DNA from 4 places in the Agrobacterium sp. 22-221-1 genome. Region 1 is predicted to be linked to each of the others. Evidence: predicted binding sites of a transcription regulator. Region 1 holds the regulator's gene; each other region holds the start of a gene.
The links. The regulator PhoB, encoded in region 1, activates phosphate uptake and scavenging genes when phosphate is short. The targets are predictions, from matches to a motif close to TGTCATNNANCTGTCAT.

Region 1 (5,930 bases):
GACGGATCTTATCGAGGTGAATATCAACAATCTCGCGGCCGTTCCTTCGATTGTCTACGGTCTGCTCGGCCTCTCGGTCTTCATCAACTTCATGGGCTTTCCGCGCTCGGCCTCGCTGGTCGGCGGCCTCGTCCTGACGCTGATGACCCTGCCGACAATCATCATCGCGACGCGCGCCGCCCTGAAAGCCGTGCCGCCGTCTATCCGCGCCGCAGCCCTCGGTCTCGGCGCTTCCAAGATGCAGACGATCTTCCACCATGTGCTGCCGCTCGCCATGCCCGGCATTCTGACCGGCACCATCATCGGTCTCGCCCACGCGCTGGGCGAAACGGCGCCGCTGCTCTTGATCGGCATGGTGGCATTCGTTGCGAATTACCCGACAACGCCGATGGATCCGTCCACGGCCCTGCCGGTGCAGATTTACATGTGGGCGAACGAAGCCGAGCGCGCCTTTGTCGAAAGGACATCCGGCGCTATCATCATCCTGCTTCTGTTCCTCATCGTCATGAATGTTGGCGCAATCCTGTTGCGTCGCCGCTTCGAACGGCGCTGGTAGAGGGAGCTTGAGCAATGAACATGTTGTCGGAAGCAGCAGTTGAGAAGGCGCTGGACAAGAAAATGAATGAAGTCTCATACAAGATGATCGGCAAGGACGTTTCGGTTTATTACGGCGAAAAGCGCGCGCTTTACGACGTGAACCTCAACGTTCGGGAAAATACGGTGACCGCGCTTATCGGCCCGTCCGGCTGCGGCAAATCCACCTTCCTGCGTACCCTGAACCGTATGAACGACACGATCGACGGTTGCCGGGTCACCGGCAAGATCACGCTCGACACCGACGATATTTACGATCAGGCGATTGACGTCGTGGAATTGCGCGCCCGCGTCGGCATGGTGTTCCAGAAGCCGAACCCCTTCCCGAAGTCGATCTACGAAAACATTTCCTACGGTCCGCGCATCCACGGTCTCGGCCGCAACAAGGCGGATATGGACCAGATCGTCGAGCAGAGCCTGCAGAAGGCGGGTCTCTGGAACGAGGTTAAGGATCGTCTGCACGAATCCGGCACCGGTCTTTCCGGCGGTCAGCAGCAGCGTCTGTGCATCGCACGCGCGGTTGCCGTCAGCCCGGAAGTGATCCTGATGGACGAGCCCTGCTCGGCTCTCGACCCGATTGCGACCGCAAAGGTCGAAGAATTGATCCACGAGCTGCGCACCAATTACACCATCGTCATCGTCACGCACTCCATGCAGCAGGCGGCGCGTGTTTCCCAGCGCACGGCCATGTTCCATCTTGGTCATCTTGTCGAGGAAAACGAAACCGACAAGATGTTCACCAATCCGGACGACCAGCGCACGCAGGATTACATCATGGGCCGCTTCGGCTGATCCCGGCCGACGCTTTATCGAAACCGAACAAGACTGGTGCTTCTGCCGTGCCCGCTTCCGGGTACGCGCATGCAGGCCAAGCCGGAGGACTAGACCATGACACAGACAACGACCCATTCGCACATCGTTTCCGTTTATGACGATGAATTGAAGTTTCTGACTCGCCGCATCGCCGAAATGGGCGGTCTTGCGGAGCAGATGTGCGCCGACGCCGTGCGTGCGCTCGTCAATTCCGATGCCGCGCTTGCCCAGAAGGTCATTTCCGACGATGCGATCCTCGACCACGCCGAGCGCGAGATCGGCGACAAGGCCATCGTAACCATCGCCAAACGCCAGCCGATGGCGGCCGACCTTCGCGAGATCATCGGCACCCTGCGTATCGCCGCTGACCTTGAGCGCGTCGGCGACCTTGGCAAGAACACCGCCAAGCGCGTCATCGCGGTTGCCGGCACCGGCGTGCCGCGCAAGCTCGCCCGCGGCATCGAGCACCTGTCGGAACTGGCGCTGGTACAGCTCAAGGAAGTGCTGGACGTCTATTCCACGCGTTCCGCCGAGAAGGCCAATGCCATTCGCGAGCGCGACGAGGAAATCGACGCCATGTACACGTCGCTCTTCCGTGAGCTTTTGACCTACATGATGGAAGATCCGCGCAATATCACCACCTGCACGCATCTTCTGTTCTGCGCCAAGAACATCGAGCGTATCGGCGACCACGCCACCAATATCGCCGAGACGATCTATTACATGACCACCGGCAGCCAGCCGGAAGGCGAGCGTCCGAAGGACGACAGTTCCAACACCCTCGGTTCGGTGACCGAGTAACAGACAGGCAGCGGCTTGCGGAGTTAGTATATGGTGCCCAAGATTGCAGTTGTGGAAGACGAGGAAGCGCTGAGCGTCCTGCTTCGTTACAATCTCGAGGCTGAGGGATATGACGTCGACACGATACCCCGTGGAGACGAGGCAGAAATCAGGCTGCAGGAGCGTATTCCGGACCTTCTTATCCTGGATTGGATGCTTCCCGGCGTTTCCGGTATCGAACTGTGCCGTCGGCTCAGGATGCGGCCGGAAACCGAGCGCCTGCCCATCATCATGCTGACGGCGCGCGGCGAGGAAAGCGAAAGGGTTCGCGGTCTTGCCACCGGCGCCGACGATTATGTCGTCAAGCCGTTCTCGACGCCGGAACTCATGGCCCGCGTCAAGGCGATGCTGCGCCGGGCCCGCCCCGAGGTTCTGTCTTCGGTGCTGAAATGCGGGGATATCGAACTGGATCGCGAGACCCATCGCGTTCACCGCAAGAGCCGCGAAGTGCGCCTCGGCCCGACGGAATTCCGCCTGCTGGAATTCCTGATGACCTCTCCCGGCCGGGTGTTTTCCCGCTCACAATTGCTGGATGGCGTCTGGGGTCACGATATCTATGTGGATGAGCGCACCGTCGACGTGCATGTCGGACGCCTGCGCAAGGCGCTCAATTTTTCGCATATGCAGGATGTCATCCGCACCGTGCGCGGCGCCGGATATTCAATGGAAGCCTGAGAAAACCGAAACCGATGGTTTCACCTGGGATAAATTCCCCAAAAATCAGAAGGCCCGAGACCGGAACGGTGTCGGGCCTTTCGATTTTGAACCTTCCGCAAACGCGTATCCTTGTTCTTTTGAAGGTGACAGACGGTCTGCTGAAAGCCGGATTGCGCGGTGAAACCTGACAGGAGGAAGGGCGCGGCACGTCGCCGACAAATTCAGAACATTTGCCGCAAGGGCGCATCGCGGTTTTACATCCGGAGAATGCGCGAGAACAGGGATTGGGAGCGCCTCTTAGACAGCGTGCGCTCTATTCCGGAACCACCTTGCGTTTTGCCATAAAAAAACGGGCCCGAAGGCCCGTAGTTTTTGAGTGTCGAATGCGTGCCGCAACACTCAAGCCTTGCGACGCTCGCTTACCGGCTGGTAGGCAAGCTTTGCATGGAACTTGCAATAGGGCGAAGATTCCAGTGCTTCACAACCGCAGAAATGGAAATCATCCTTCAGCGGATCGCCGACCGGCCACTTGCAGGTGCGCTCCGTCAGTTCCGTCAGCGTCAGGCGGCGGGAAATCGGTGTAACGACATTTTTGGAGGGAACGTAATCGAGAACTTCGGCAGTCTCGATATCGATCTCCTCGTGCAGCGCCGTCGCCGCGCTCGAACGGTTCAAGGCGCGTGCAGGTGCTGCGCTGACGCGGGTCGCGAAATTCGTCGCGCGCGGGGCAGGGGCGGCGGTGCGCTTGGGCGCGGAACGCGCCGACGTAACCGGGCCGCCGGCCTTCACGCGTCCCGGCAGGTTGAGGCGATGGACCTTGCCGATGACGGCATTGCGGCTCACACCGCCCAGCTGTGCTGCTATCTGGCTGGCGCTAAGCCCCTCGGACCACAATTTCTTGAGTTTTTCGACCCGTTCGTCTGTCCAGTTCATGCCGCTTCTCCGCTTGTCGCGTATAATGTCGGCAGAATCCTTCTCCGCCTCGCGGGCGTGCCGCGAGCGTGGTTTCTGCCTGATTTTTGGTGACTAGTTCCGCCGCAATGCAGTCTAGTAATTAGCGATTAACCTAGTGCCACGCAGACTCCGTGGCAAGAGTCGTGGGAATCATCTCGAATCGATTTTCCGGTTTTCCCCAACTTGCTGGCGAGTTGAGTCTGAAAGGCAACACCTTGGGCCTCGTCTGCCGCCACCTACTAGGGCTTGAGAAGCCCGGGAAACGCGGACTTTTGTTGACATCGGCAGGCGAAGTGACAATAGTGCCCCTGCCGCCGCGAGGCGGCATTTTTGATTTTCAGGCAAGGGATAACCCCGGAAGCCTATTGACAACCGTCTGACAGCGCATCCGCGCAAGGAGTGATACAGCCATGGCCGAAGCCGCCGCGCCATTGTTCGATACGTTTGCAAGAGCCCCCCTGCGCTTCGAGCGAGGCGAGGGCGTCTGGCTGTTCACGGAAAACGGCGAACGATATCTGGATTTTGCGGCCGGCGTCGCGGTCAACTCGCTGGGCCACGCCCATCCGCACCTCGTGGAGGCGATCAAGACCCAGGCCGAGAAGGTCTGGCACGTCTCGAACCTTTATGAAGTACCGGGCCAGGAAAAGCTTGCAAAGCGCCTGACGGAAGCGACATTCGCAGACAAGGTCTTCTTCACCAATTCCGGGGCGGAAGCGCTGGAATGCGCGATCAAGACCGCCCGCCGTTATCATTATTCCAAGGGGCATCCGGAGAAATTCCGGATTGTCACTTTCGAAGGCGCCTTCCATGGCCGCACGCTGGCGACGATTGCCGCCGGCGGCCAGCAGAAATATCTCGAAGGTTTCGGCCCCAAGGTCGAAGGTTTCGACCAGGTGCCCTTCGGTGACGTCGATGCGCTGAAAGCCGCCATCACGGCCGAGACGGCCGCGCTTCTGATCGAGCCCATTCAGGGTGAGGGCGGCATTCGCGCACCAGCCAAGGAATTCCTGCAGCTGCTGCGGTCGCTCTGCGATGAGCATGGCATGCTACTGATTTTCGATGAGGTCCAGACCGGCGTTGGCCGTACGGGCAAGCTCTTTGCCTATGAGCAGACGGGCGTTGCACCGGATATCATGGCGGTTGCCAAGGGTATCGGCGGCGGTTTCCCGCTCGGTGCCTGCCTTGCGACGGCGGATGCCGCTTCCGGCATGACGGCGGGCGTGCATGGCACCACCTATGGCGGTAACCCGCTGGCCATGGCTGTTGGCAATGCCGTGCTCGATGTCGTCCTCTCCGAGGGCTTTCTGGAAAAGGTCCGTGATGTCGCGCTGGTCTTCCGCCAGGGCCTTGCTTCGCTGAAGGATCGTTATCCTGACGTTATCGAGGAAATTCGTGGCGAAGGCCTGCTTCTCGGCATCAAGGCCAAGGTTCCATCGGGCGAGCTGTTGCAGGCCATGCGCGCCGAGCATCTGCTGGGTGTGCCGGCGGGCGACAACGTCATCCGTCTTCTGCCGCCGCTCGTCACCACCGCGGAAGAGGCCCGCGAGGGTCTGTCACGCGTGGAAGCGGCCGCCGCTTCCCTGACAGCGAAACAGGCAAAAATCGCCTGAGGAAACAATAAAGGGCGGGCCTCTTCCCCGAGGCTCGCGAGCATGGGACAGTTTGAAATGGCTTCACCTAAACATTTTCTGGACCTGTCGGCCGTCAGCTCGCAGGACCTGCGGGCAATTCTCGACGATGCCCGCGCACGCAAGGCCGCCACCAAGGCCGGAACGGCGGAAAAGCCGCTTGCCGGCAAGATGCTGGCTATGATCTTCGAAAAGCCCTCCACCCGTACCCGCGTCTCCTTCGATGTCGGCATGCGCCAGCTCGGTGGCGAGACGCTTTTCCTCTCCGGTACGGAAATGCAGCTCGGCCGTGCCGAAACGATCGGCGATACGGCCAAGGTGCTGTCACGTTATGTCGACGCCATCATGATCCGCACGACGGATCATTCGCGCCTGCTGGAGCTTGCTGAACACGCGACCGTGCCGGTCATCAACGCCCTGACGGATGACACGCATCCCTGCCAG
Region 2 (5,930 bases), on a different contig from region 1:
GATCTTGGCCTTGTCGCCGATCTGGTTGTCGCGCTCGACGATATAGACATAGTCGCCCTGCGCGGCGATTTCGGAGAGGCCGACCCAGCCTGCCTCGGTCTTGTCGAGCGGGTAACGCACGGCGCCCCATTCCTTGGACTTCGGATTGTAGGAGACGAGCTTGACGAAGCCCTTCTCGTCCGTGCCCCACTCACGCTGTACGGCCATCCACAGCGTCGCGTCGTCGCCCTTGCCGATCATCGTTACGCCTTCGAAACCGAAGCGGGTGTCGCCGGCGAGAAGTTCCTTCGGCAATGCGATCTCAGCCTTGATCTCGCCCTTGGCGTTGACGTTATAGAGCGCGTGCGGAACGAGCTTGGCGCTGTCGCCTTCAGAAGCCAGCCAGAAACCGCCCTTGCCGTCCAGCGTGATGCCTTCGATGTCGAGCTTCTGGGCGGCGATGCCGTCACGCTTGACGCGCAGGACGCTGGTGATGGTAGCGGGCTTTTTCGTCGCATCGATGGTGAAGATCGACGGCTGGTTGCCATAGACCGAGTCGGAGACGGCATAAAGAATGCCGGGCTTTTCGGCATCGCCGACCAGACCCGAAAGAGCGCCCCAGCCGATCGGTGCACCATCGACGGTGGCGGAAACGAGCTGCGGATAGGCTGCTTCACCTTCACCGCGTTCATAGAGCATGACATGCGAGCGGACGCCGCCGTCTTCGATCAGATCGACCTCATTGGCCGTGGCAAGGAGGTTACGCGACGGGATGGCGACAGCGCCTTCCGGCGAAACGCCTGAAGGCAGGAGCTGCGTCAGTTCCGGTTCCTTGCCGGTGTCCTTGTAGACAGCGACGACAGAGGCACGTTCGGACAGCACGAAGAAATATTTCTGGTCGCCGAAAGTCGCCGCTTCCAGACCTTCAGGCTCGATGCCCTTGGCCTTGGAGCGCTTTTCCGGATAGTGGCCGATGGCCGCAACCGCGTGTTCGAGCGAGGAGCCGGATTCATAGACGAGCTTGCCGGTCTTGTCGAAGATGGTGAAGCCACGCGAACCGCCCTGCCAGTCGCCCTCATTGGCGATGACGATACGGTCATTGTCCAGCCACTTCACGGCGTCCGGCTCGCGCTTGCGGCCTTCCTGCTTGTCGGTGAACTTCAACTGGCCATCGGTCTTCGTATCGATGCCTTCAAGATCGACCTTGCCGGCGGAGAAATGCGTCTTCACCGTGCCGGTCTTGCCGTCGAGAATGACGATATGATTGTTTTCCTGAAGCGTCAGCGCGATCTCGCCATTGGCGTTGATCGACACGAATTCCGGCTCCGGATCCTCTGGGGAAATTTCGGCAAGGCCGGTGAGTTCGATCTTCTTCAGGGTCGCGCAATCGGCAACGCCGTCCTTCAGGCCGACAGTCACCAGATAACCGGCTGGCATCTGCGGCAGGGCGCCTTCGTTCACCTCTTCATCGCGCTCGTTTTCAATGGCGATGGCGGCGAAGGTCTTGTCCGGGGAAACGGCGACGGAATCGGGCTGGCCGCCGAGATCACAGCTTGCTTCGATCTTCTTGGTAGCAATATCGACCGTCACCAGCTTGCCGGACGGCTTGGCGCGATTTTCCGACGTATTGACGCCGGCCAGGACCTTGACACCTGCGACGGCAACGGAGGTCGGCTCGCCCTCGAGCAGCAGCGCGCCGCCGGCCTTGGGAGCCTTGGCGTCGGTGATGTCGATGAAACCGATGCCGCCAAGCGGGCTGTCCGAATAGATCAGCGTCTTGCCGTCTTCGCTGGCGGTAATGATTTCAGCCGAGGTGACGGACTTGGCGTCCTTGTCCGCGGGAAGGTTTTTCGCCACCGGGAAAGATGCGATGCGGTTGAAAACCGGCTCGGCAGCGGCCGGGATGGCTGCGGACGTAAGCAGCGCAGCGGTCAAAGCCATTTGAGAAAATCGGAACGCCATTTTAATCCCCCTTGGGTCCAGAAATACCCCAAGGCTTCTGCGTTACAGACATGACAGTGGCATGACACTTCCTGACCGCTGAATCAAAAAGCCCGGCCTAGAAGGCCGGGCTTTCGTGTTTATGCCCACATTCCGCGTAGAAAAACGCCGTGTGTCCGGATGGAAGCTACACAGGCGCTTCCCTGCTTTCATTCACATCTTGACCGGGAAAACCCGGCCTGTCCGAAAAGAGCTTTTCGAAACACCGCCCGCTTTTGGCGGCGATGTGACGGCGTCAGGGCGTCAAAACATGTTTCCTCGTGAACCTGAAAAGCCGCCCGCCCGCCGCCGGGCGTTGCGGCTTTCCGGAAACCTTACGAGTTGACGGCATCCTTCAGGCCCTTGCCTGCGGAAAACTTCGGTACGTTGCGAGCCGGGATATCGACTTCAGCACCCGTGGAAGGGTTACGGCCCTTGGAGGCTTCACGACGGCTGACGGAGAAGCTGCCGAAGCCGGCCAGGCGAATGTCGCCACCGTTCTTCAGTTCGCCCTGTACAGTTTCGAATACAGCATCAACAGCGGAAGCAGCATCTGCCTTCGTGAGACCAGCCTTTTCGGCAACAGCAGAGACGAGCTCGTTCTTGTTCATGTTTCCACCCCTTTCAATGGTTTGAAACGACTCAAATTAAGCCGGCGCAGAATACGTTCGCATCCGCGCGCAGCAACCCAAAAGCGCTGGAATCGCCTGAAAAACAAGGGGTCTGCGTTTTTTTTCACAAAAAAGGCCGACATTTCTGCCGGCCTTCCACATATTCGTGCCAAATTCGCATCACTTGTGCGCAGCTTTACGCCACATGCGCCTTCAGACACCTAACACATTGAATCTATGCAGCAGCCGTCGCGAAAGGCGATTCCCGCCCCTCGCGACGATGCATTATCAATGCGCGATGGTCTGGCTGCCGTCGTCGACGCCTTCGACGGTTGCGATCACCGGCGTCTCGATGCTGCCGTCCCACTCGATGGGCTCCGGCTGGCGGATAAGGGCGTGCTTGATGACCTCGCCCATGCGCGACACCGGGATGATTTCCATCTCGTTCTTCACATTGTCCGGAATCTCCGCCAGGTCCTTGGCGTTTTCTTCCGGGATCAGCACCTTCTTGATGCCACCGCGAAGGGCCGCAAGCAGCTTTTCCTTCAAGCCGCCGATCGGCAGCACGCGACCACGAAGCGTGATCTCGCCCGTCATCGCCACATCCTTCGAGACCGGGATGCCGGTCATGATGGAGACGATGGCGGTGGCCATGGCAACACCGGCGGACGGTCCGTCCTTCGGGGTTGCCCCTTCCGGAACGTGCACGTGGATGTCGCTCTTGTCGAAGCGCGGCGGCTCGATGCCGAAGTCCACGGCGCGCGAACGGACATAGGATGCCGCCGCCGAAATGGATTCCTTCATCACTTCCTTGAGGTTGCCGGTAACCGTCATGCGGCCCTTGCCCGGCATCATCACGCCTTCGATGGTGAGCAACTCACCGCCAACTTCCGTCCAGGCAAGACCCGTGACGACGCCGACCTGATCCTCGCGCTCGGCCTCGCCATGGCGGAACCGCGGAACGCCCAGATAATCCGGCACGTTGGCAGCGGTGACCTCCACGGACTTGACCTTGCCCTTGATGATCTCGGTGACAGCCTTGCGCGCCAGCTTCATCAGCTCGCGTTCGAAGCTGCGCACACCGGCTTCACGGGTATACTGCTGGATGACGACCATCAGGGCATCATCGGTAACCGAGAACTCTTCCGGACGCAGGGCATGTTCCTTGATCGCCTTCGGCAACAGGTGACGCTTGGCGATTTCGCGCTTTTCGTCTTCCGTGTAACCGGCGATGCGGATCACTTCCATGCGGTCCATCAGGGGACCCGGAATGTTCAGCGTGTTGGCCGTGGTCACGAACATCACGTCGGACAGGTCGTATTCCACTTCAAGGTAATGGTCCATGAAGGTGGAGTTCTGTTCCGGATCGAGCACCTCGAGCAGGGCCGACGACGGATCGCCACGGAAATCCATACCCATCTTGTCGATTTCATCGAGCAGGAAGAGCGGGTTCGCCTTCTTGGCCTTCTTCATCGACTGGACGATCTTGCCCGGCATGGAGCCGATATAGGTACGGCGGTGACCGCGGATTTCCGCCTCGTCACGCACGCCGCCAAGCGCCATACGCACATATTCGCGGCCGGTCGCCTTGGCGATCGACTTGGCGAGCGAGGTCTTGCCGACGCCGGGAGGGCCGACGAGGCACAGGATGGGTCCGCGGATCTTCGAGGCGCGCGCCTGTACGGCGAGATACTCGACGATGCGTTCCTTGACCTTGTCGAGACCGAAATGATCCTGATCGAGGATTTTCTCGGCGGCGTTGAGGTCGGCCTTGATCTTCGACTTCTTGCCCCAGGGCAGACCGAGCAGCCAGTCCAGATAGTTGCGCACGACGGTCGCTTCCGCGGACATCGGGCTCATCTGGCGAAGCTTCTTCATTTCCGCCTCGGCCTTTTCCTTGGCCTCCTTGGAAAGCTTGGTCTTGGCGATGCGCTCTTCCAGTTCGGCCATCTCGTCACGGCCGTCCTCGCCGTCGCCGAGTTCCTTCTGGATCGCCTTCATCTGTTCGTTCAGGTAATATTCACGCTGCGTCTTCTCCATCTGGCGCTTGACGCGCGAGCGGATGCGCTTTTCGACCTGGAGCACGGAAATTTCGCCTTCCATGAAGCCGAGCGCCTTTTCAAGCCGCTGCTTCACGCTGACGGTTTCCAGCATTTCCTGCTTTTCAGTGATCTTGATCGACAGGTGCGAAGCGACCGTATCGGCCAGTTTCGAATAATCGTCGATCTGGCCGGCAGCGCCGACAACCTCGGGCGAAATCTTCTTGTTGAGCTTCACATAGCTCTCGAATTCAGACACGACCGAACGCGACAGCGCCTCGATCTCGACCGGATCTTCGGCAGGCTCCTGCAACGGCGTCGCAGTGGCTTCATAGAAGTCTTCACGGCCGGTGTAGCTGTCGATCTGGGCGCGGCCCTTGCCTTCCACCAGCACCTTCACGGTGCCGTCGGGAAGCTTCAGAAGCTGCAGGACATTGGCGACCGTGCCGACCTTGTGGATGGCCTCCGGGGCCGGATCGTCATCGCTGGCGTTGATCTGGGTGACAAGCATGATCTGCTTGTCCGAACCCATGACTTCCTCGAGCGCACGGATGGATTTTTCCCGCCCGACGAACAGGGGAACGATCATATGCGGGAAAACGACAATGTCGCGCAGGGGAAGTACCGGATAGGTACCGCCAGATGCCGCAGACGTGATGTTCGTCATATCATTTCCTTTCCATGGTCCCTTTCGGGACACTTTGCCGGACAGCTTGGGGCATCCGGCACATTCATTTCTCGAGACTGAAAGTGGAGTTTCGAAACACCGATTTCAAGTCGCCGGAACAGACGGTCCCGCTAAGCCGCAAGACCGTGAAATTCAACAAAACCCAGCGCCGGCTAGTACTCCCGACATTTCCGGTTATCCCGAAGGACATGGGAACCGGGTCGCCGACGGGAATTCACATTTCCGTCATATCGCGCTGCAAATCAGTTGTAAGACTTTATCAGCAAAGCGCAATCCGCTCCAAACGCAAAATCGGGCTTCGCCAAGTTAGGCGCAAGTTTCACACCCGGCGACAACAGAAAAGGCCCGCACGGAGGCGGGCCTTCTAACTTCATCGAAGCACCGGACCGGCCGATCAGGCCGAAACGTTGGTCTTTTCTTCCTGACGGTCCGCATAGATGTAGAGCGGACGCGCAAGGCCGCTGACGACCTCGTCGGAAATGACCACTTCGCGCACGCCTTCAAGCGTCGGCAGTTCGAACATGGTATCCAGAAGGATTTTTTCCATGATCGAGCGCAGGCCGCGGGCGCCGGTCTTGCGGGTGATCGCCTTGCGGGCGATTTCGCGCAGCGCGTCCTCGTGGAAGGTCAGCT
Region 3 (5,930 bases), on a different contig from region 1:
CCAAGTGCGTTGCCGATGGCCTGAAGGCCGCGACCGGCGTTGCCGAAGTTCAGGTTTTCCCGTCGCCGGACTATAACGGCGTCATCCAGGGTCTTCTCGGCGGCACCATCGACATCGCTTCCATGGGCGCGTCCTCCTACGCCAAGATCGCTCTGGCCGACCCCAAGGCTGTCGACCCGATCCTGACCTATACGGGTTCTGACGGTTCCAGCGGTTATTACACCATCATGGTTGCCCGCAAGGACAGCGGCATCAAGAAGCTGGCCGACGCCAAGGGCAAGAAGATCGGCTTCGCCGACCCGGATTCCACCTCCGGCTTCCTCGTTCCGAACGTGGCGATCCCGAAGGAAACCGGCACGCCGATCAAGGAATATTTCTCTGAAACCGGCTTCGGCGGCGGCCATGAGAACCTCGTTCTCGCCGTTCTCGACAAGAAGTTCGACGTTGGCACCACCTTCGGTTCGGGCGTCGGCAAGTGGGAAGAAGGCTACTCGGGCGGCAACCTTCACCAGATGGTCAAGAAGGGCAACCTCGACATGGACGATATCGTCGAAGTCTGGAAGTCGCCGCTGATCCCGAACGGCCCGCTGATGGTCACCAACAAGCTCGGCGACAGCATGAAGCAGAAGGTTGAAGACTACTTCATGGAACTGCCCAAGAAGGACCTCGCCTGCTTCCAGGCCTACACGCAGGGCAAGAACACCGCCTACATCAAGGTCGATCCGTCCTTCTACCAGACGATCATCGACGCCCGTAAGTCCGTTATCGGCGGCTGATCCTGACTGAATGTTCTGAAAGCGGCGGTGCCCTATGGCATCGCCGCTTTTTGCCAATAAAGGAAAAGCGGCATGGCGACCACACTGCAACAGGGTACCCTCACGCCCGAGGGATTGAGCGCATCGTCCCGAACGGTCATGCGTCATTATCAACAGCAGCTTGCGACGCGGCGGATCTATACCGTCATTTCGCTCGTGGTCTTTCTAGTCATTCTCGCGGCATCGCTGAATTTTGCCAACGAAGCAAATTCAGGCAAGTTCTTCGAGCGCCTGCCATATTTCTTCGATTTTCTGAAAACGTTTGTGCCGGATAGCCCGCTTGAAATCTTCCGTGCGATGTTCGATCTGCCGTCGCCCTATGACAATGGCTCGATGAAGTACAATTACGTCGCGGATCGCGTCTATGTCACCGACAGCTTTTACATCCCGCATTTCATTTACCAGCTGATCATCACCCTTAACATCGCATTGGTCTCGACGATCATCGGCACAAGCTTTGCCTTCGTGCTCTGCTTCTTCGCCTCTACCAACCTTGTCGGCGCCGGCCTCGTGCGCTGGGTGGTGCGCCGGGTGATGGAAGTGCTGCGCGCTTTTCCGGAAATCGTCGTCGCCGGGCTACTCACCGCCATCCTGTCGATCGGTCCGATAGCGGCGATCATCGCGATTTCGGTCCACACGATCGGCGCTCTGGGCAAGCTGTTCTTCGAAGTGGTGGAAAATGCCGACATGAAGCCCGATGAAGGCCTGCGCGCCGCGGGCGCCAACTGGCTGGAGCGGGTGCGATTCGCCATCGTGCCGCAGGTTCTGCCCAATTTCGTGTCCTATGCGCTGCTGCGCGCCGAAATCAACGTGCGCGCCTCCACCATCATCGGTGCTGTGGGCGGCGGCGGCATCGGCGAGGTCTTCCGGCTTTCGATCGGTAACGATCATGCGTCGAAGACCTATGCCATCATCATCCTTCTGCTGATCACCATCATCGCCGTCGACCAGTTTTCCAGCTGGCTGCGTCGCAGGCTGATCGGCCATCAATCCTTCGAATTCGGACGGGGAGCGGCCTGATGTCGACCAGCTTCATTCTCAACACCGCCGACCGCGAGAGATTGACGGCCGCGCATCCGCAAGTGTTCAACCGCAGTTTCATGCAGCGATATGGTCTGCTCGTCGGCCTTCTCACTGTCACCGTTTATCTCATCGGCTGCTTTTTCTTCTTCAATGTCGGTCCGGCCTTCATGCAGGGCCGATGGGATCGTGCCTCGAGCTATATTCAGGACTGGTATTCCTGGCGCGCCCAGCCGCGCCTGCGTTTCGAAGACGGCAAGGTGGAGCCGCAATGGTCCAGCCGCGGGCAATATCCGGTTGATACAAAGATCGACTGGCTGCAGCCCCTGCCGGGCGGTGGCTACAGCGTCGTTTATGCGGGCCTGGAAAACCGCCTCGACGTGACCCCGACCCGGGTGGATGTCTATGTCGACGGCAAGAATTATCCCGTCATCATCAATGGAGAACAGGCCCGGGCATCCGAGGATGTGCCGCAGGAAATCCAGCAGGACGGCAACAAGGTTCTCGTGCATTTTGGTTTTGCCGGTCAGGCAGAAATCCGCACCAGTCAGGTCTATGTCCAGCGTCGGTTCCTCGGATGGGCGAATTTCCTGTTCGACACCAAATCGGAATTCTGGGGCAAGGGCTACGATGAACTCGCCGCTCTCGCGCTGTGGGGAGAAAGGCTCGATCCCGAGCGCTCCAATATCGGCCACATGGTGGATGATTTCCTCGACAACAGCGTCTGGCAACATGCCGATATTCTTTCCAAGCTGATGCAGACGCTGGTCATGGCCTTTGTGGGCACGCTGTTCGGCACGCTCGTCGCCCTGCCGCTCGCCTTCATCGCCGCGCGCAACATCACCGCCAACAGGGCCGCAAACTGGGGCATGAAGCGGCTATTCGACTTCCTGCGTTCCATCGACATGCTGATCTGGGCGCTGTTCTTCACCCGCAGCTTCGGGCCCGGACCGATCCCCGGCATTGCCGCGATCTTCTTCACCGATACCGGAGCGCTCGGCAAGGTCTATGCCGAGGCTCTGGAAAATGTCGACGACAAGCAGCGCGAGGGTGTCAAATCGGTCGGCGCTTCCCCGATTGCGGTCAACCGCTTCGGTGTGCTGCCGCAGGTCCTGCCGGTCTTCATTTCGCAGTCACTCTATTTCTGGGAAAGCAACACCCGCTCCGCCACCATCATCGGCGCGGTGGGCGCTGGCGGCATCGGCCTGAAACTGCTGGAAGCGATGGGCACCAATGCCGACTGGGACAAGGTCGCCTATATGGTCCTGCTTATTCTCTTCGTCGTTTTCCTATTCGACCACATCTCCAATTCGCTGCGTTCACGCCTGATCGGCAAAACACAACACTAGGTCTGAAGGGATGGAATGACTAACCTCGTAACGATGTTCGTCATCTCCGCCAGGCACCCGCGCAGTCCCGATTTATGCCGGCCGTATCCCGTCATCATGTCCGACTGTGTCTTCAGCACATTCGGAAGGGTTACCGCATTTCCAATGCGCTTTTTTCCCTCGGCATCATCATTCTGTCACGGAAACCAATTACCTCGCACTCCTGACCTTGCGGGAAGCCGGCGAGTCACGCCAAATAGCTTCTCATCCCTGGTCTCCCATGACACTGAAGAGTGCTTGCCGTGCGCTATGCCATCTATTTTTCTCCGGCTAAAGATCACCCGTTGACTGAGGCGGCGTCACGCTGGCTGGGCCGCGACGCATTTTCCGGCACGCTGCATGACGACCACGACGACTATGCCGACATGACGGAGGAGCCCCGCCGTTACGGTTTCCACGCGACCCTGAAGGCTCCTTTCGAACTTGCCGAAAAATATAGCGAGGCGGAGCTGCTCGCGGCTTTCGAAGATTTCGCGGCCAGCCAGTCCACCTTCGAAATTCCGCGTGTCGTCGTCAGTGCGCTCGGGCCTTTTTTCGCACTGGTCCCGGACCGCACCTATCAGCCGCTGCAGGATTTTGCCGCCGAGATCGTCGATCATTTCGACCGGTTTCGCGCGCCGCTGTCCGAGACCGATATTGCCCGTCGGCGGCCACAGATGCTGACGGAGAGCCAGCGGCAGAATCTGTCTCTCTGGGGTTATCCGCATGTCATGGATGATTTCCGTTTTCATATGACGCTGACCGGCCGCATCGACGAGAGCGAGCAGCCCGCCATGCACAAGGTGCTTTCGGCGCGGTTTTCCGAATTCACCGATCGACCCCTCAGCATTTCCGGCCTCGCCTTGTTCATTGAAGAAACGCGCGGCGCGCCCTTTACCGTTCATAGCTGGCACCCCCTTGGCCAGCCACCAAAGAAAGATGCGAACCCATGACCGAGCACGCCCTTTCCAATGCCCGTATCGTTCTGGAAGACGATATTATTCTGGGCTCCGTCCTGATCCGTGACGGCAAGATCGCCGATATCAGCGAAGGTGCTTCCAAAACCGGCGAAGACCTCGAAGGTGATTATTTGATCCCGGGTCTGGTGGAACTGCATACCGACCATCTTGAGCAGCATTATTCGCCGCGCCCCGGCGTGATCTGGGACAAGATCGCCGCCATTCAGGCCCATGACGCCCAGGTGGCCGCCTCCGGCATCACCACCGTATTCGACTGCCTCCGGCTCGGCTCGGATGAGGACGGCGGCTTCAAGAAGGGTGAAATGCGCGAAATGGCTGACGCCATCGAGGCCGCGGCGGATCAGAACCGCCTTCGTTCGGATCACCTGCTGCATCTGCGCTGTGAAGTCGCCTCCTCGGATGTGCTGGAACATTTCGGAGACTTCGAAACCGATCCGCGCGTGCGGCTGATTTCACTGATGGACCACTCCCCGGGGCAGCGCCAGTTCCAGTCGATGGATCAATATATCTTCTACTACCAGAAGAAGCGTGGGCTGAGCGACGAGGCTTTCGCCGAGTTCGTGCGGCGTCGGCAGGCGGCGTCGGCGGAATATTCCGCCAAGCACCGCGATTATCTGGCCGCCCGCTGCGCCGAGCGCGGCATTACGGTCGCAAGCCATGACGACGCCACCGAAGCGCATGTCGGCGAGGCTATCGGCCACGGCGTGAAACTGGCGGAATTCCCCACCAGCGTCGAAGCCGCAAAAGCCTCGCACAGCGCCGGCATGAGCGTGCTGATGGGTGCGCCGAACATCGTTCGCGGCAAGTCCCACTCCGGCAACATCGCCGCCCGCGACCTCGCCGAGATCGGCGTGCTGGATGTTCTTTCTTCCGACTATGTGCCCTTCAGCCTGCTCTTCGCGCCATTCCTGCTCGCCGATCAGGTAGAAGCCATCAGCCTGCCGGAAGCACTGCGCATGGTCACCGCCACACCGGCTCGCACCGTCGGCCTTCTCGATCGCGGTCGTATCGCGACGGGATTGCGGGCCGATCTGGTCCGGGTTCACCGCGAGGATGGTGTGCCGGTCGCCCGTTCCGTCTGGCGTCAGGGCAAGCGCGTGGCATGACCGACGATGGGCAGGATAGCCGGCGCGCGGCATCGCCCGGCACGATGATCGTGATTGTCGGCCCGAGCGGGGCCGGCAAGGACACGCTGATGGACTATGCCGCAGCGCGATTGTGCGGACGGCCGGGCTTTCACTTCACCCGTCGCGTCATCACCCGCAGCGGCGATGCGGGGGGTGAAAACCACGATGCCGTTTCGATGCACGAGTTCAACCGGCTGGAAGATGAGGGCGCCTTCGCGGTGTCCTGGCAGGCGCATGGGCTGAAATATGGCATCCCGGCCGCTGTCTATCGTCACCTCAATGCGGGAGATGTGGTCATCGCCAACGGTTCGCGTTCCGCCCTGCCGCATTTCAGCACCGCCTTTTCCCGTCTTAAGGTCGTGAACATCGTTGCGCGACCGGATGTGCTGGCAAGGCGGCTGGAGCAGCGCGGGCGGGAAAGCCGGGACGATATTCTCCGGCGGCTGGAACGCAGCTCGTTGACGGTCGCTGGAGATTTCGACGTGACGACCGTCGATAATAGCGGCGCTATCGAAGATGCCGGCCAAGCCATCATGCAGGTGCTGGAGCAAAGCGCAGACACCGACCGCACTTAAAATCCCGGAGCCGGGCTGCTCGACAAACGCCCTCTCAAGGCTTACC
Region 4 (5,930 bases), on a different contig from region 1:
CATGTCGGAAGCCGGCGATCAGCGACACCTTTTCGGAATGGCACTTGAGGGTAAGTCATGCCACGTTCGATTCTTTCCATTGATATCGCCGACCTCTCGACTTTCGCCAAATCCGTCCGCGAACAGATCGGCAGGCTGGACCGAAAGCCAAGCCATGTGGAGATGCTCAATCTTCTGAGCCGCGCTGCCGGGTTCCGAAATTTCCAGCATCTGCGAGCCTCACGCGAGCCATCCGATGACAGCGGACCATCCCGGCCAGAGATGCTGCCGGCAGCTAATGAGGGCAGGGTGCTGAAGACCGTTCGTGTCTTCGACGCCGCCGGCCGGCTGATGCAATGGCCGGCCCGCCGCTCCCAGCAGGAACTGTGCCTCTGGTATCTATGGGCGAGAATTCCCGCCGGGCGGAGCTTTTCAGAGCGCGAATTCAGCAGCGTTCTGGATAGTCTGCACCTGTTCGGGGATGCGGCCATGCTGAGGCGCGACATGGTCGGCCTGAGGCTCATCCGCCGTAACCGTGACGGCAGCGATTATCGGCGTATCGAGCAGAAACCGCCATTGGAACTGCCGCTTCTGCTGCGAGCGCTCGGTGGGCGCGATTGAGGTGATAGCCCTCGGTATCGCCGATAGTTTCCATCAAACTCGACGTCATCCTCGGGCTCGTCCCGAGGATCTGCTACGAATTGATTTTGTTGACGTGGTTAGATCCTTGGGACAAGCCCAAGGATGACGGCAGAGCTTCACCCTGCCGCCAACAGCCGAAAGGCCGCAGCCCTCAAAGAACCAGACGGAACTTCGCGAAACCTTCCGCGCCGTCGCCGGCATCCTCGATCTTTGCGCCCTTGATATCGGCCGCATAGTGGCGGCCCTTGGGGCCGGTCTCGAAGATCGCCGTGGTATCGGCCACCGGCGCGAAGGACCAGTTGGCATCCGCAGACGGGTTGATGGTGCCCTGATCGATGATATAGCGCACGATCACGTCGCGGTTGGTATCGGGGGCCACGAAGATCACCTTGTCGCCGGCGATATCGGGGAATTTGCCGCCGCCGCTCGCCCGGTAATTATTGGTCGCCACCACGAATTTCTGCTCGGGATCGATCGGCTTGCCTTCAAATTGCAGGTTGACGATGCGGTTGCTGTCCGGGTTGACCGCCTTGCCGTCCTTGTCGAATTTCGCCGGTTTGGAAATGTCGATCTGATAGGTCACGCCGTCGATGACATCGAAATTATAGGACGGGAAGTCCGCATTCAGCAGCGGCGCATCCTTGGCGCCGGCCTCGACCGTATTGAACATGCCGGCCGACATTTCCAGCCAGTTCTTCACCTGCGCGCCGTTGATCAGCACCGCCTGCACCGTGTTGGGGTAGAGGTAAAGATCGGCGACGTTCTTGATGGCGATGTCACCGGCGGGGACATCGGTATAATAATCCGCACCGCCGCGACCGCCGGACTTGAAGGGGGCTGCTGCCGAAAGCACGGGCAGATCCTTATATTGCCCTTCCTTCAGCATGTCCTTGATGTACCAGGTCTGGGCATTGGAGACGATCTGCACGGAAGGGTCGTCGGCCACCAGCGCGAAATAGGAATAGAGCGGTGCGGAGGTCTTGCCGACGGGACGGCGCACATAGGCAAGGGCCGCCTCGTGATCGGTCTTGGCGGCGGCGAGGACTTCCGCCTTGTCTGTGAAATCGGCGACGACCTTGCGGTTTTCGTCGCGGTGGTAGATCGGCCGGGCTTCGGAGGTGAAGTCGACGATCTTCCAGCTCTTGCCGTCCTTTTCGAGCAGCAGGTCGATGAGGCCCATATGCGAGCCCCAGAAACCGGCCATTACCGCCGGCTTGCCCATCAGCGTGCCCTTGACGGCATCCGCACCCTCGATGCCGTCCCAGGCCTTCGGACCGGGGAAGACCAGATGCTGGTGCCCGGTGAAGATCGCGTCGATGCCTTCCACACCCGCCAGATAAAGCGAGGCGTTTTCCATGCGCTCGGTCTGGCCCTTGCCGTCGATACCGGAATGGGAAAGGGCGATGACGATATCCGCACCTTCCTCCTTCATGACCGGAACCCAGGCTTTCGCCGCCTCGACGATATCGCGCGTCTGCGCCTTACCCTCGAGGTTCTTGGAATCCCACATCATGATCTGCGGCGGCACGAAGCCGATGATGCCGACCTTGACCGGGCTCGTCACGCCGCCGCCGTCGCGGATCTGCTTTTCCAGAATGACATAGGGCTTGAAGAACAGCTCGTCGTTCTTCGGATCGGAAGCAAGCTGGCCCTTGGTGAGATTGGCGCAGACGTAAGGGAAACCCGCACCCGCCAGCGTGTTCGACATATAGTCGAGACCGTAATTGAATTCGTGGTTGCCGAGCGTGCCGCAATCGTAACCCAGCACGTTCATGGCGTTGATCACGGGGTGCTTGTCGCCGGCCTTCATGCCGCGCTCATAGGCGATATAGTCGCCGAGCGGGTTGCCCTGCAGGAAGTCGCCATTGTCCACCAGCATCGAATTTCCGGCTTCGGCGCGGATGGTGTCTATGATCGAGGCGGTGCGCGCCAGTCCCATCGTGTCGTTCGGCTTGTCGGCATAATAATCATAGGGAAAGACGTGAACATGGATATCGGTCGTTTCCATGATGCGCAGATGCGCCTGGTTGGCCGCCGCACGCGCAGCAAAAGGGTGCAGCATCACCAGCGCCGAGGAGGCTGCGATGCCGCCCAGAAGCGAACGCCGGGTAATGGGATGGAGAGCGAGAAGCGACGACATGGGAACTCCTTCGGATGAAGCTTGCTCTGTCTTGAAAATGACAGGGTAGAAGCAATCGCAGAGGAGTCCATCACCAAAATGACAGGCCCGTGACAGATGGGCCGGTTTTCAACCGTTTGATAAATTTTTTATCACGGGAGTGCGGCGCAGGTGTCGCCGCACCGGAGAATGCGCACCCTCCGTTCTGTGCATTGCCGTGCTCAGGATCAGCGGGCGAGGGTCGGTTTCACTTCTTCGTGGAAGAAGCGGAAATAGGAGGAAAGCTGCGCCAGCGTGTTGGTGGAAAGCTTGAGCTGCAGGCCGAGGCGGTTCATGTGCTGCCATTGCACGACGCCCTCGATGAAGCCCAGATCCTCACTCTGCACCTTGACCCGGCTGCCCTTGGCGGCGGCGAAAGGCCCGTCCAGCTCGAGCGCCATTCCGGTGGCGGAAAGATCGACCACACGCCCTCTGGTAGACTGGCTGAAATAATGCACGGTCGCAAAAATCCTGGTCTTGCTGCGGGGCGCGGTCCGGGTCGCCATATTGAGGTTGTTTGTCATTTTGCTGCTCAAATCAATTGTTTCCGATACCTGCATCATGGCGCGGAAAACTTGAGAGCCGTTTAGTTCTTCTCTTAAAATTGCATGTAATTGCCGATTATGCTGTGTCGATACGGCACTGATAGCAATTATTGCGGGCGGAGCGCACATGCACATAAGCGACATCCGCGCGCTCCAGAAGGTGCCGCGCGCGCGAAACGATCTCGCCTGTCGCCGTCACAGCGCCGGTGCCGTAGACGATGCGGTCATCGGCTCCATAACCGCGCACGATATAATCGGGGCTGTCCAGCATCGGCGGAATGGCCTGCGTCTGCGGGTAGCGCTCACAGGCGTCGGCATGCAGAAACACCGGGCCCGTTTCCGCATAGGGCTGCAGCGAGGGAAAGGGCCGGTAGGCGAGGATCAACATCCCTTCGCCTTCCCCGATCTGGGAAAGGCAGTGGCGGCAGGGCATGCCGCCCGGAGAAACGGCTTTCTCCGGCGGATTGCCATAGGCGTCGGCGGCTCCAGACCGGTAGGCTTCGGCTTCCTTAGCCGGCATTGCAGTGAAAACGAGATCGGTCATGGCGGAGACCTCCTTGGTTGGGATCGGCGTTGCTTCTTTGCAGCTATGGTCCCGAAACGGATCACTATCCACCCGATTCTTGACAGGCGATGCAACCAGCCCATTGCGTGACTCGTTAGCTTCGGGAATCAGTGACGCTCCTCGTTCCCGGAAGGTCTGATTTTATGTTCCGTCGTTTTCTGGCCGCCGTTCCGCTGGCTTTCGTTTCGTTGACGGCTCCGCTTGAGGCCGAGGCGCAGGTCGCCTCCGGTCTCGATGGCCTGTCCGACGAACAGCTTCAGCAGGCGGTCAATTTCGTCATCGGCAATGCGATCTTCTCGCTATATCACGAGGGCGCGCGCATGCTGATCTCGGATTTCGGAACGGCGGAGACGGCAAGTGTGCAGGCGCCGGCCGATCAACTGGCTGGCACGCTCATCCTCCAGGCCAACGAGGAATGGCTCGACACCGCGCTCGTCAATGCCACCGACAGCTGGTATCTGGCGCGTGAGGCGGAGACCTTGCCTGAGCACGAAGCCCCGGTCTTCTCCGCGCTGGTGCCCGACAGGAGCCGCGATCGCAACATGGCCTGCCTGATGGTCGGCCGTGACAAGGACGGTTATGGCGATCTGGCCGCCATGATGGGGCTCAACAATGCCGAATTCGACAAATGCGCGGCCGCCTATCCGGGCGTCGCTTCGGCCTGGGAGAATTTTCTCGCGCCCCACCGCAGCCAGACGCCTTCCAGATTCTCCGTCAGCTACGTGCCGCCGCGCGACCCGGACCTTGAGCCCTACGCCATCATGATCAGGGAATCGAAGGTTCTCGATCTCATCAGCCGCAGTTTTAGCAGCTATGGTCTGAAGGGGGACGTCAAGTTGACGGCCAAGTCCTGCGGCCGTCCCGATGTCTACTGGTCGGCGGAAAAGCGCGAGATCACCTATTGCTATGAACTCGGCAAGTTCCAGGCGGAACTGATTGCCGATCACCTGCTGAACACCGTCACGGAAGACAAGGGCGCTGCCGGCGGGCAAATCCCGACCGCCGCCGCTAATCTGGAACGGGAAATCTGAGGCCGGATTGCCGGACGCTGGCAATCTGGCTTCCCGATATGGGAGGAGAGTGCCATGCCGAAGGTTGTCGTTCGCAATTTCGCCATCTCGCTTGACGGATACGGCGCAGGGCCAGACCAGAGCCTGCAGAACCCGCTGGGTGTGAACGGCGAAGAGCTGCACCAATGGGCCTTCAAGACCCGCACCTTTCATCGCATGTTCGGCAAGTAAGGCGGCTCGACCGGGACGGACGAGGATTTTTCCGAAAAGAGCTTCGAAAATATCGGCGAGAGTCCTTTTCAGCCCAAGGACTTGGGCTGACTGGATTCCTGTGACGAGCACAGGAATGAGGGAGTGGGGACCAGACACTCCTTATCGGAGAATGGCACGCGTTGCTCTCGATGGCGCTACTCAGTTGCGCAGCGATATCTCCAGAAGCTCGGTATCGGCAAGCGGCTCCACCCAGGCCTCATAGGTGCCGACGGGCGAAAAGCCCATCATCTGGTAAAGCTGCAGCGCGCGCGGATGGTCGAGCGTGTTGGTGGTCACCGTCACCCGTTGCGGATTGTCCTGCCAGGCGGCGTAAAGCGCCTGCAACAGGAACCACTTGCCGACGCCTGCGCCGATCGCTTCTTCGAGCAGCCCGAAATAGGACAGCTCGGTCACCTCGTCGCTCGCCTTGTTCAGTTCGAAGAAACCGGCGGGCGCGCCGTTCATATAAAGAACCGTAACGCTGTTTTTCGGATCGCGCAGAATGGCGGAAAGCTCTGCATCGCTCATGCGCATGCGCTTTTGCCAGTGCCAGCGTTTCCCCACCCGCCAGTAAAGATAGCGGTAGAAATGCAGGGGAATATTGTTGACCCGCATCAGCGCCGTCTGGATGTTCACGGGGATCGGCAGGCTGACCTTCGGCGGCGCCGTCATTTCCAGCTGCGTCACATGCGCCTTCAGCGGTCCGTGCGACAATGTGGGGATTGCATCCGCCGGACCGGTAACCACCGGCGTATCCTGCAATCCGCCCCATTCCGACC

Region 2: a site for PhoB is predicted at 1,992-2,008, ahead of ACQZ5N_RS01210 (esterase-like activity of phytase family protein). Genes of this name have one in related genera too.
Region 3: a site for PhoB is predicted at 3,348-3,364, ahead of ACQZ5N_RS13350 (DUF1045 domain-containing protein). Genes of this name have one in related genera too.
Region 4: a site for PhoB is predicted at 2,840-2,856, ahead of ACQZ5N_RS00830 (bifunctional 2',3'-cyclic-nucleotide 2'-phosphodiesterase/3'-nucleotidase). Genes of this name have one in related genera too.

Annotation. Positions count from the first base shown of each region.
Region 1 is NZ_JBNWCL010000026.1:36,828-42,757, forward strand. It holds gene pstA (phosphate ABC transporter permease PstA) at 1-556, shown strand, start outside; gene pstB (phosphate ABC transporter ATP-binding protein PstB) at 571-1,386, shown strand; gene phoU (phosphate signaling complex protein PhoU) at 1,483-2,208, shown strand; gene phoB (phosphate regulon transcriptional regulator PhoB) at 2,239-2,922, shown strand; gene ACQZ5N_RS24825 (GcrA family cell cycle regulator) at 3,304-3,837, opposite strand; gene ACQZ5N_RS24830 (acetylornithine transaminase) at 4,269-5,468, shown strand; gene argF (ornithine carbamoyltransferase) at 5,526-5,930, shown strand, end outside.
Region 2 is NZ_JBNWCL010000001.1:236,054-241,983, reverse strand. It holds gene ACQZ5N_RS01210 (esterase-like activity of phytase family protein) at 1-1,941, opposite strand, end outside; gene hupB (DNA-binding protein HupB) at 2,295-2,570, opposite strand; gene lon (endopeptidase La) at 2,859-5,276, opposite strand; gene clpX (ATP-dependent Clp protease ATP-binding subunit ClpX) at 5,692-5,930, opposite strand, start outside.
Region 3 is NZ_JBNWCL010000007.1:207,800-213,729, forward strand. It holds gene phnD (phosphonate ABC transporter substrate-binding protein) at 1-776, shown strand, start outside; gene phnE (phosphonate ABC transporter, permease protein PhnE) at 849-1,835, shown strand; gene phnE (phosphonate ABC transporter, permease protein PhnE) at 1,835-3,184, shown strand; gene ACQZ5N_RS13350 (DUF1045 domain-containing protein) at 3,457-4,155, shown strand; gene ACQZ5N_RS13355 (alpha-D-ribose 1-methylphosphonate 5-triphosphate diphosphatase) at 4,152-5,288, shown strand; gene phnN (phosphonate metabolism protein/1,5-bisphosphokinase (PRPP-forming) PhnN) at 5,285-5,884, shown strand.
Region 4 is NZ_JBNWCL010000001.1:172,638-178,567, forward strand. It holds gene ACQZ5N_RS00825 (DUF2087 domain-containing protein) at 58-600, shown strand; gene ACQZ5N_RS00830 (bifunctional 2',3'-cyclic-nucleotide 2'-phosphodiesterase/3'-nucleotidase) at 773-2,761, opposite strand; gene ACQZ5N_RS00835 (PilZ domain-containing protein) at 2,968-3,303, opposite strand; gene ACQZ5N_RS00840 (DUF1203 domain-containing protein) at 3,401-3,868, opposite strand; gene ACQZ5N_RS00845 (DUF4344 domain-containing metallopeptidase) at 4,033-4,920, shown strand; partial or broken gene ACQZ5N_RS00850 (DNA-binding protein) at 4,975-5,127, shown strand; gene sseA (3-mercaptopyruvate sulfurtransferase) at 5,311-5,930, opposite strand, start outside.